Novipirellula artificiosorum: one gene and its partner. The protein of the gene in region 1 interacts with the protein of each later gene in a pairwise test. Links are inferred from orthologs where the notes say so. Each region holds a gene or a part of one and is shown on either strand. Other genes may lie near its edges.

Region 1 (5,096 bases):
CTTAAGTGTGACGTACCAACGCGCGTGGGCCGGGACGCAAGACCAGCAATACATCACAGCGGCCGAAGACGCGATGGGCCGAGCAAGGATGCTAGAAGGGCGCTAACAAGATTGTGGATCCCTGGATCGTTTTTTTAGGGGGGGGAGATGCGATGTTCCTTGCTTTGCGGTGCCGTCCCACCGCTTCGCTACCCCAACTTGTTTAGCCAAAAAGACAATCACAGTTGACCCATCTTCGCCAAACCCGTAACTTGCCGTCTTAAAAGCATTTAGGTAGCACATCATCAACCCTTCGTTATGCTGTGGTGGATCTTGTTAGGGGATTCTTTTCCTTTAGGGTTCTCTCACCAGATCCACTACAGCTAACCCCCCAAGTCTTGGCCTGGACGATGCAAGAGGCGATTTTGTGGTGGAAAACCGTCGCAAGCGGTCGCGATTCGGCTGTGGTCCACCCACCACGGCCCTCAATTTGCCGTATCGGTTGCGAAACCCTGCCAACGTGCCATTTTGACGCAATCGATGCGTCTGCCCGCATACGTATTTTCAACGACTGAAACCATGTCATTCTTTGAACGACTTTTTGATATTCTCGGTGTCATTTTTGGCGGCTTTTTCGGAGCGGTCGAACGTGGGATCACTTCGATCTTCGGGTCTGCGAACGCTCGCCAAGTATCCAAATTGCAGCAGCGTGCGGAGAAGATCGGTGAGTTAGAGCCGAAATACGAGGCGATGACGGACGAGCAGTTGCGGGAGCAGACGGAGATTTTCCGCCAACGACTTCGTGACGGTGAGACGCTCGATAACATCCTCGATGAAGCGTTCGCCGTTTGCCGCGAAGGTGGCAAACGGTACCTTGGGATGCGTCATTACGACGTTCAATTCGTCGGTGGCATGGTGCTTCACAGCGGAGGAATCGCTGAAATGGTCACCGGGGAAGGGAAGACACTCGTCGCGACATTGCCAGCCTACTTGAACGCGCTCGAAGGCAAAGGGGTCCATGTCGTCACGGTAAATGATTACTTGGCTCGCCGTGACATGGAATGGATGGCGCCGCTCTACATGAACTTGGGGCTGACCGTTAATGCGATCCAATCAGGGATGTCGACCGGAGAAAAGCAGGCCGCCTACGCATGCGATATCACCTACGGCACCAACAACGAATTCGGATTCGACTACCTCCGTGACAACATGCGACCGGCGGCAAAGGGCGACAATCGTTATCCCAGTGAGGCGCAACAGTGCCAAGGGCCACTGAACTTTGCGATCATCGACGAAGTCGACAATATCCTGATTGATGAAGCGAGAACGCCGTTGATCATCAGCGGCCCCGCCGACTTGGACCTGGGGCGATATGCCGAAGCCGATCGCGTGGCTCGTCAATTGCGCAAGGAAGAACACTTTAAGGTCGACGAAAAACAACACAACGTCACGCTCAGTGACGAAGGGGTGCGTGAAGCCGAGAAACTAGCAGGCGTGGAAAGCTTCTATACCGCAGGCAACATGGAATGGCCTCACTTGATCGACAACGCGCTCAAAGCTCATTTCCTCTACAAACTGGACGTCAACTACGTCATCAAAGATCGCCAAATCATCATTGTCGACGAGTTCACGGGACGGTTGATGGAAGGCCGCCAATGGAGTGACGGGTTGCACCAAGCGGTCGAAGCGAAGGAAGGCGTCCCGATCAAACAGGAAACGCAAACGTTTGCAACCGCGTCGCTGCAGAACATCTTCAAGATGTACAAGAAGTTGGCGGGGATGACGGGGACTGCCATGACCGAATCGACCGAGTTCATGAAGATCTACGGGTTGGATGTGGTCGCGATCCCTACCAACCGGGAAATGAAACGGATCGAGCACCCTGATTTGATCTACTTGACCGAAAAGGACAAGTACAAGGCACTGGCCGACGAGGTCGAGCGGACGAACAAATGGGATGTGCTGACGCTAAAGGACGGCAGTGAGATTTGGGGGAAAATCCAAAGCGAAGATGAAACCGAAGTGAGCATCCTTCAGAAGGGTGAGAAACACGCCGAAAAAGTTCCAACCAGCAAGATCACCAAGGTCGAACACGCGGGACGCCCGGTATTGATTGGAACGGTCAGCATCGAAAAGAGTGAACGATTGTCAGCGCTGCTTGAACGGCGTGGAATCAAACATGACGTCCTGAACGCGAAAAATCACGGCCGTGAAGCGGACATTGTTTCTCAAGCCGGTCGTGTTAACGCCGTGACGATTGCAACCAACATGGCAGGCCGCGGTACCGACATCGTGCTGGGCGGGAATCCCGAAACGATGGCGTGGGCTCAACTGCAACACAAGTACCCGACGCGGCTGGAAGTGCCGGATGACGAGTGGAACGCATTGGTCAAAGAGATCGACGAACAGGAAAAGATGAGTGCCGAAGGGGATGTCGTTCGCGACCTTGCCGGGTTGTATGTGATTGGCACCGAACGACACGAATCGAGACGCATCGACCTACAGCTTCGAGGTCGTTGTGGTCGACAAGGCGATCCAGGCTCGAGCCGGTTCTTCCTATCGCTGGAGGACGACTTGATGCGGATTTTCGCAGGTGATTTCGTCAAGAGCATGATGGAAAGACTTGGCATGCAAGAGGGCGAAGCCATCGAATCCTCGCTGGTCACTCGGCGAATCGCCGCGGCTCAAAAGAAGGTCGAAGAACGCAATTACGAAATACGCAAAAGCCTACTCGACTACGACGAGGTGATGGACGAGCAGCGAAAACGCGTTTACCGCTATCGTCAAAACCTGCTCGATGGTCACAGTTCACGCAACATGATCCTCGACTTGATTCGGGCTCAAATCGACAAGTACGTCGAAACGTTCATGGAACCCAATTACGGAGTCGATTCGTTTGCGGCATTCGCAGGAGGCCAACTCGATTGCCAATTGGAAGCTCGTGACTTCTTGAATATGGACTTCGACATGGCCAAGTCCTATTCGATCGACCAGGCAGAACGAGCGGCAGAGGTGACGGTTGAAGAAATCGTCGAAGAGAATTTGCCGGCGGGGATGGAAGAAGAATGGAACTGGAAAGCCATGACCAATTGGTCCAACACTCGATTGGCGACCAATTATCAAGAACACCAATTGAAATCGATGAATCGCGATGAATTGGTAGAGGAACTCATCAAGAAGTCACATGAAAAGATCAACAAGGTTGATTTGAGTGACGGCGAACCCCTGCTCGACACCGACTATGGCCTACGCACGCTTTGTGCATGGATGCGACATAAGTTTGGTATCGAAACCACGCCAGACGAGTTTCGTGACGTCGACGATTATCGTGTTGTCGCCGACGCACTGATGCAACGAGCCGAGCAGGCTTACACACGAAAAGAAGCCGAATATCCCGTTTTGACCGGCATCTCTCGGTTCACCGAGAAGCAGGGAGCACAGGTATCGCTCGACCGCGAAGGTTTAGTCGATTGGGTCAACCATCGGTTCGGCGCTGAACTGAATCCCGATGATGTTCGACTCAACCGAGATGACTTGAAGGCTCAGTTGGTCGAGTTTAGTCGCAAAACGGGTGATGCAGCCGAACAAAAATACAGCGTTGCCGAAACCAAGGTGGACGAGCTGTTTGGTAAAGCGGACCCAGAGACGACAGCGATTTTGGCAAGTGGAAAGAATGGCAGTTTGGATGCCTTGATCGAGTGGCTGCAAGCCGAATTGAGTCATCGAGCGGACAAATCGGACTTGTCGCGAATGAATCGTAGCGAGTTGAAGCTAGCCGTTGACGGTGCTGTCGACGATCGGTTCTATCCCGAGATGCGGCGTATGGAACGCCAGATCTTGCTCAGCATTGTTGATGAAGCCTGGAAGAACCACCTGTTGACCATGGACCATTTGCGCAGCAGCGTCGGATTGAAGGGCTACGCTCAATTGGACCCCAAAGTCGAATACAAACGCGAAGGCATGCGATTATTCGATTCCATGTGGGAGTCGATTGGCGAACGGGTGACCGATTTGATTTTCCGGATGGAATCCTTCAACGACGCCTTTATCCGAAGCACATGGGTGGACGCCGCAACGCGGCACGATGATCCTCATGCGTCGGGGGCGGCGACGGCGAATGAATCCAACACGCCCGCTCAGCAGGCGGCGCAGCAAAGCAATCGCGGTGAAGATGCAAAGCCGGACCCGATACGCCATGATGCCCCGCGAATCGGCCGAAATGATCCCTGTCCCTGCGGCAGCGGAAAAAAGTACAAATCATGCTGCATGAGAAAACGTGGACGTGTGGTTTAGCTCAGTTGCCAACCCTCAGCGTTTCGCTTCGGGCTGATAGCTGAAGGATTGGCTAGGAAAGGATTCCGATGTTCGCAAATTTGATCTACTTTGCTGCCCTGCTTCTGGTTTCGCCAGTGGTCCTGTACCGCATGGTCAGGCATGGTCGCTACCGGCGTGGCGTCCGTGAGAAGGTCCTTGGCTTGTCGGCATCTCATGCGCGAAACCTCTCCGCTGGCAAACGTTGCATTTGGATCCATGCCGTCAGTGTCGGCGAAGTCAATCTGGTTCGTGGCGTCGCAATGCGACTGCAACAACAACACCCTGATACACCTGTCCTGATCAGCACATCGACCGATACCGGCTACGACCTGGCTATTCGGCTGTTTGGCGCCCAGCGAGTCTTCTTCTGCCCTCTCGATTTCTCCTGGGCAGTGGCAAGGGCGATTCGAAATCTCAATCCGCAGTTGCTGCTGTTGGCGGAGCTCGAGCTTTGGCCCAATCTGATTCGCATGACTCGTGATCACGGATGCCCTGTGATGGTCATCAACGCACGGCTGAGTGAATCGAGTGCAAACCGATACCAACGCTTCGGCGCGTTCACACGACGAACGTTCGCCCGCTTGTCCTGGGTCGGCTGTCAAAACGAAGCGACAGCATCCCGTTTCCTGAAATGCGGCTCCAACCCAGATCGCCTTGAGGTGACCGGATCGATCAAGTTTGATGATGCACCTACGAGCCGCGATACGGTCGAGGTGCAATCGCGACAACAATGGGCTGGCGTTGACCCCTGGAACCGGGTTTGGGTCGGTGGCAGCACCGGCCCAGGCGAAGAAGCCATGGTG
Region 2 (3,636 bases), on another replicon or contig:
TTGCGGGCCGTCGCGACCGATAATAACATCCAGCTCGTGCTAAATTTTAGCAGCGAAGAAATGGATTTGGAGCAAAACGATTCCGTCTTCCGTGGTGTCATGAGGAACGTCGTCTATCACGACAGCACAATTAACATGACCAACACCGTGATGCGGTATTTGGAAGAACAGACGAACACGTCGCAAGATGCAACCATTGTCAACACGTCGTCGAACATGAACCGTTGACCCCATTTGCGAAAAGCTCTTGAAGCAATCCGCTTCGCCGCTTCAGTGTGATCAGCGCTGTAAGTTAGCAGATTCAGCGCAGTTTTTTTGGCTCATCCGGCGGAAGCGTGCGCAGGAGGTTTTCGAGGCATCTCTCCGGTGTCCCATCATTGCTGGCAGGAGCTATTTTCACTGGTTATCGTGCAGTTTCCGGGAGAAACGGAGTCGAGCTCTGCAGAGGTGCAACTTGACAAGGGATATCCCGGTCGATGGTGCGCCAAGGGTGCTACCGGTTCCCGGCGGACGACCGTCCGTCGGGGACTCTTTTCTAAGACATCATTGGACACCGGAGCCATACCTCCAAAAAAACCTCGAGTCTGGGTTCCGCGCGCTTCTGTCGGATGAGCCGTTTTTTGTCGGGTAGTCCTCGATTTCGGGAAGTGTGCATCGAAGCAATCCCGCGGACTCGCGTCGGTCGATGACAGAGATTAGTGCCACCCATCAATCGAGGGGCCGCTCATCGAGCCAATTGATAACCTTCTCCGCCAATCAGAGACGGATTTGGTGGGTGGCACCGCGACAGGAATGCTAGCTAACCATCGTGGGCTGCTGCGACGATTGGTGATCTTGACCTTTCTGGTCCGAATTGCGTACCGAATGTACTTCGCGGTAGACGGGATTTTCCCAACTTTCGAGTAGCTAGCCACACGAGGCGGCTATACCCGAGATCACGACCTTGCACGCACCTCTCGACCGACGAGCCCCATCTTGCGCGCTTCGCGATTGGCTTCCCAGCTGGCGTGGCCTCGCTGCCGGTCTGCAACAATCGGCTGCTATCATCCCGTCGCCCCGCTGGATGTGTCTCGTTCTGGCGATCACGCTCGCGACCACCGGCTCCGCGCAAGAGGACTCCGCCGCCGATTTTCGGTTGGAGCTCGACCGAATGCGTGAGGACTACGAGACGCGCATCGCACGGATCGAGGCGGATCAATCCAACTTCTCAACTCAGAGACGAACCGAGAGCAACATCGATGCCCAAACTGAGGCATTTCGTCGGCAACTGGAGCTGCGAGTGCCGGGCTATACTGCGCTGCCTGAGAGCACCGAGCAGGCGTTACTATCCGAAATCCGCGACCGACAAGTCCTGCAAAACCTGTTCACATTCCACGGGTATGCACGGAGTGGCTTCGGAAGCAGCGGCAGAGGCAGCGACCAAGAAGTGTTTCAGGCACCCGACGCCCCAACCAAATACCGCCTGGGTAACGAAAACGATACCTATGCCGAGCTAGCGCTCGAGCGATCTCGCGAACTTGAAAGCGGCGTGATGGTGCGGGGCGAGCTGATGCTGGCGATGCAAACGCTTCAAAACTCGACGTTCGATCCGTCCGACAACTTCTTGCTGAGACAGGCATACCTCGAGATGTGGCGATTGCCGATGGTTCCTGAATGGAAGTTCTGGGCCGGAAATCGCTACTACGATCGTCACGACATCCACATCATCGACTACTTCTTCCTCGACATGAGTGGCTACGGGGGCGGAATTCAAGATATCCCTTTCCACGGCGCCAAGTTGGCGGTCGCCTACCTCGGTGGCGCTCTCGAGTTCCCAGTCACCGACCAAGGACGTATCGCCGACCACAACGTTGACGTCCGAATCTACGACATCCCTGTTCCGACCGGCAATATGCTGCTGTGGGGCGCCGGTTCCTACGAATCGGGCGGCACGGCAACGGACAACAGCAATACAGAGAATGTCAAACGTGGGTACGCCGTCGGTGCGATCCATGTTACAGAAGAACTTCTTGGCGGATTCGCAAAGTCTTCCGTCCAGTGGGGTCGCGACTCGTCGGCTAACTTCTCGTCGTCAGTCAACATGCCGTTCACCGATTTCAATCTCGACTCACAACTGCTGTTCACCAACACCGTGACCGTGCATCTATGTGACTGGTTTACGATGCAAGCGATCGGAATCTACCGGCGCACCACTGCGCCGGATCAAACCGACCCCAAAACCGAATGGGTGTCGGGTGGCTTGCGTCCGATTGTCCACCTGACTCAACATGCCGCCGTTGCTGTTGAGTACGGCGTTGACTTTGTCGAGAGTGGTCCGTTGCAAGTGGAAGGAACGGTGCAGAAGCTAACGTTCAGCCCCATGCTGAGAGCCGACACCAACTTCTTCTCGCGTCCGGAATTGCGAGCCTTCGTCAGCTTTGCCTGGTGGGGAGACGAATTCCGTGGTCTAGTCGGCGGCCCGACATACATTGACGAAACCAATGGCGCGTCTTTTGGCGTCCAAGGCGAACATTGGTGGTAACGGATTTGCTGCGAACAGGCGGCGCTCTCGTACGAAAACAACCGCAGCATCTTAAAAACCATCGCGGTACGCCGAGTAACCGAAGTCCACGGAAACGTCATCCACGACACCTTGGCTTAACGCAGATATAAGAAACGCGGTTGAGCACGTCAGGGGAAAACCTGCTGTACCCATTCCGATGGAAACAGCGATTCATTTTTAATGCCGGCGTCGGCCGTGTCGGAGTGAATCGAGATTGTTGACCAGAAACGCCGGTTCGGTACATCGAATGCGGTTCGGATGCATTAAATAGAATCCGGTGAGGGGGGCTCGCCCAGCTGGATCCGGGACAGAGCCATCCTGCGGCAAGAAAATTCACCTCGCCCGCCACATGCATTCTTACCCCAAGCGCATGGAGACATCGGAGGGCTTCCCAGCTTGATGCTGTCCATACTCTGTCCCTGTCAATTGCTCACGATGGTTAACCAACCACATCCATAGGAAGCCGCTTCCTGTGCTCTCCCGTTCGCTCAAAAATATCGGTGCGGTTCTGAGCATCGATTGGGCGTTGAGTGCGAGGGAAGGCAAAGGAAAGGCTTTCTTGAAGAACTCCTTCGGAGAGCAGTGCGACGCAATTCCCTACAGCGGTATCTTCAAAATACCGATTGTTGAATGTGCACGGTACCTGGCGAACCGGAGTACATAGCGTGAACGCGTCCCGACGATGCTGCCGTACTTGAAAATCAGAGTTTCTGCGCTGCGTGAATCGATTCGTGAATAAGGGTTTGCTGCTCCGGTCGATGAAGCCGGAACACTTTGGGTGAGGGCCATTTCGGCGCGTCGGTGCAGGAATTCTGACGACACCGACGCGTGTTTCACCCCGACCGAACTCTGTTCGGTCGATGCAACCGCCTTCACGAAGAAGACCGCAGAACTCGCGTCGGTCGCGTTGACCGAACGCACGAAGCGAAAGAGCCGAGGTGTATCCATCCAAATTTCATCAAGCATCGTGCGCCCTACACGCCACTGAACGCGAAACAAGTATCATCCCAATCCCCAACGACGGCACTCGCGAGGACGTTGGGCACGATGAGCTGATGGCCTGACCCGATCAATGACAAAGAAGGGAATGTAAT

Evidence for each region. The genes of interacting proteins can lie anywhere in the genome.
Region 2: the proteins of secA (region 1) and Poly41_RS29655 interact in binary tests that used the Escherichia coli proteins (3 or more experiments, as listed by UniProt). The link is inferred for Novipirellula artificiosorum from one-to-one orthologs.

What each region holds. Positions count from the first base shown.
Region 1 is NZ_SJPV01000002.1:844,266-849,361, reverse strand. The notes cover bases 175-4,472. They hold secA (preprotein translocase subunit SecA), read left to right. Parts: upstream 175-558; coding sequence 559-4,272; downstream 4,273-4,472. Other genes in these bases: Poly41_RS08895 (3-deoxy-D-manno-octulosonic acid transferase), read left to right, coding at 4,341-4,472. Outside these bases: Poly41_RS08905 (tetratricopeptide repeat protein), read left to right, coding at 1-106; more of Poly41_RS08895, read left to right, coding at 4,473-5,096. UniProt on the Escherichia coli protein: Required for protein export, interacts with the SecYEG preprotein conducting channel.
Region 2 is NZ_SJPV01000018.1:107-3,742, forward strand. The notes cover bases 395-3,232. They hold Poly41_RS29655 (carbohydrate porin), read left to right. Parts: upstream 395-943; coding sequence 944-2,521; downstream 2,522-3,232. Other genes in these bases: Poly41_RS29660 (hypothetical protein), read right to left, coding at 3,140-3,232. In the rest of the region: more of Poly41_RS29660, read right to left, coding at 3,233-3,508.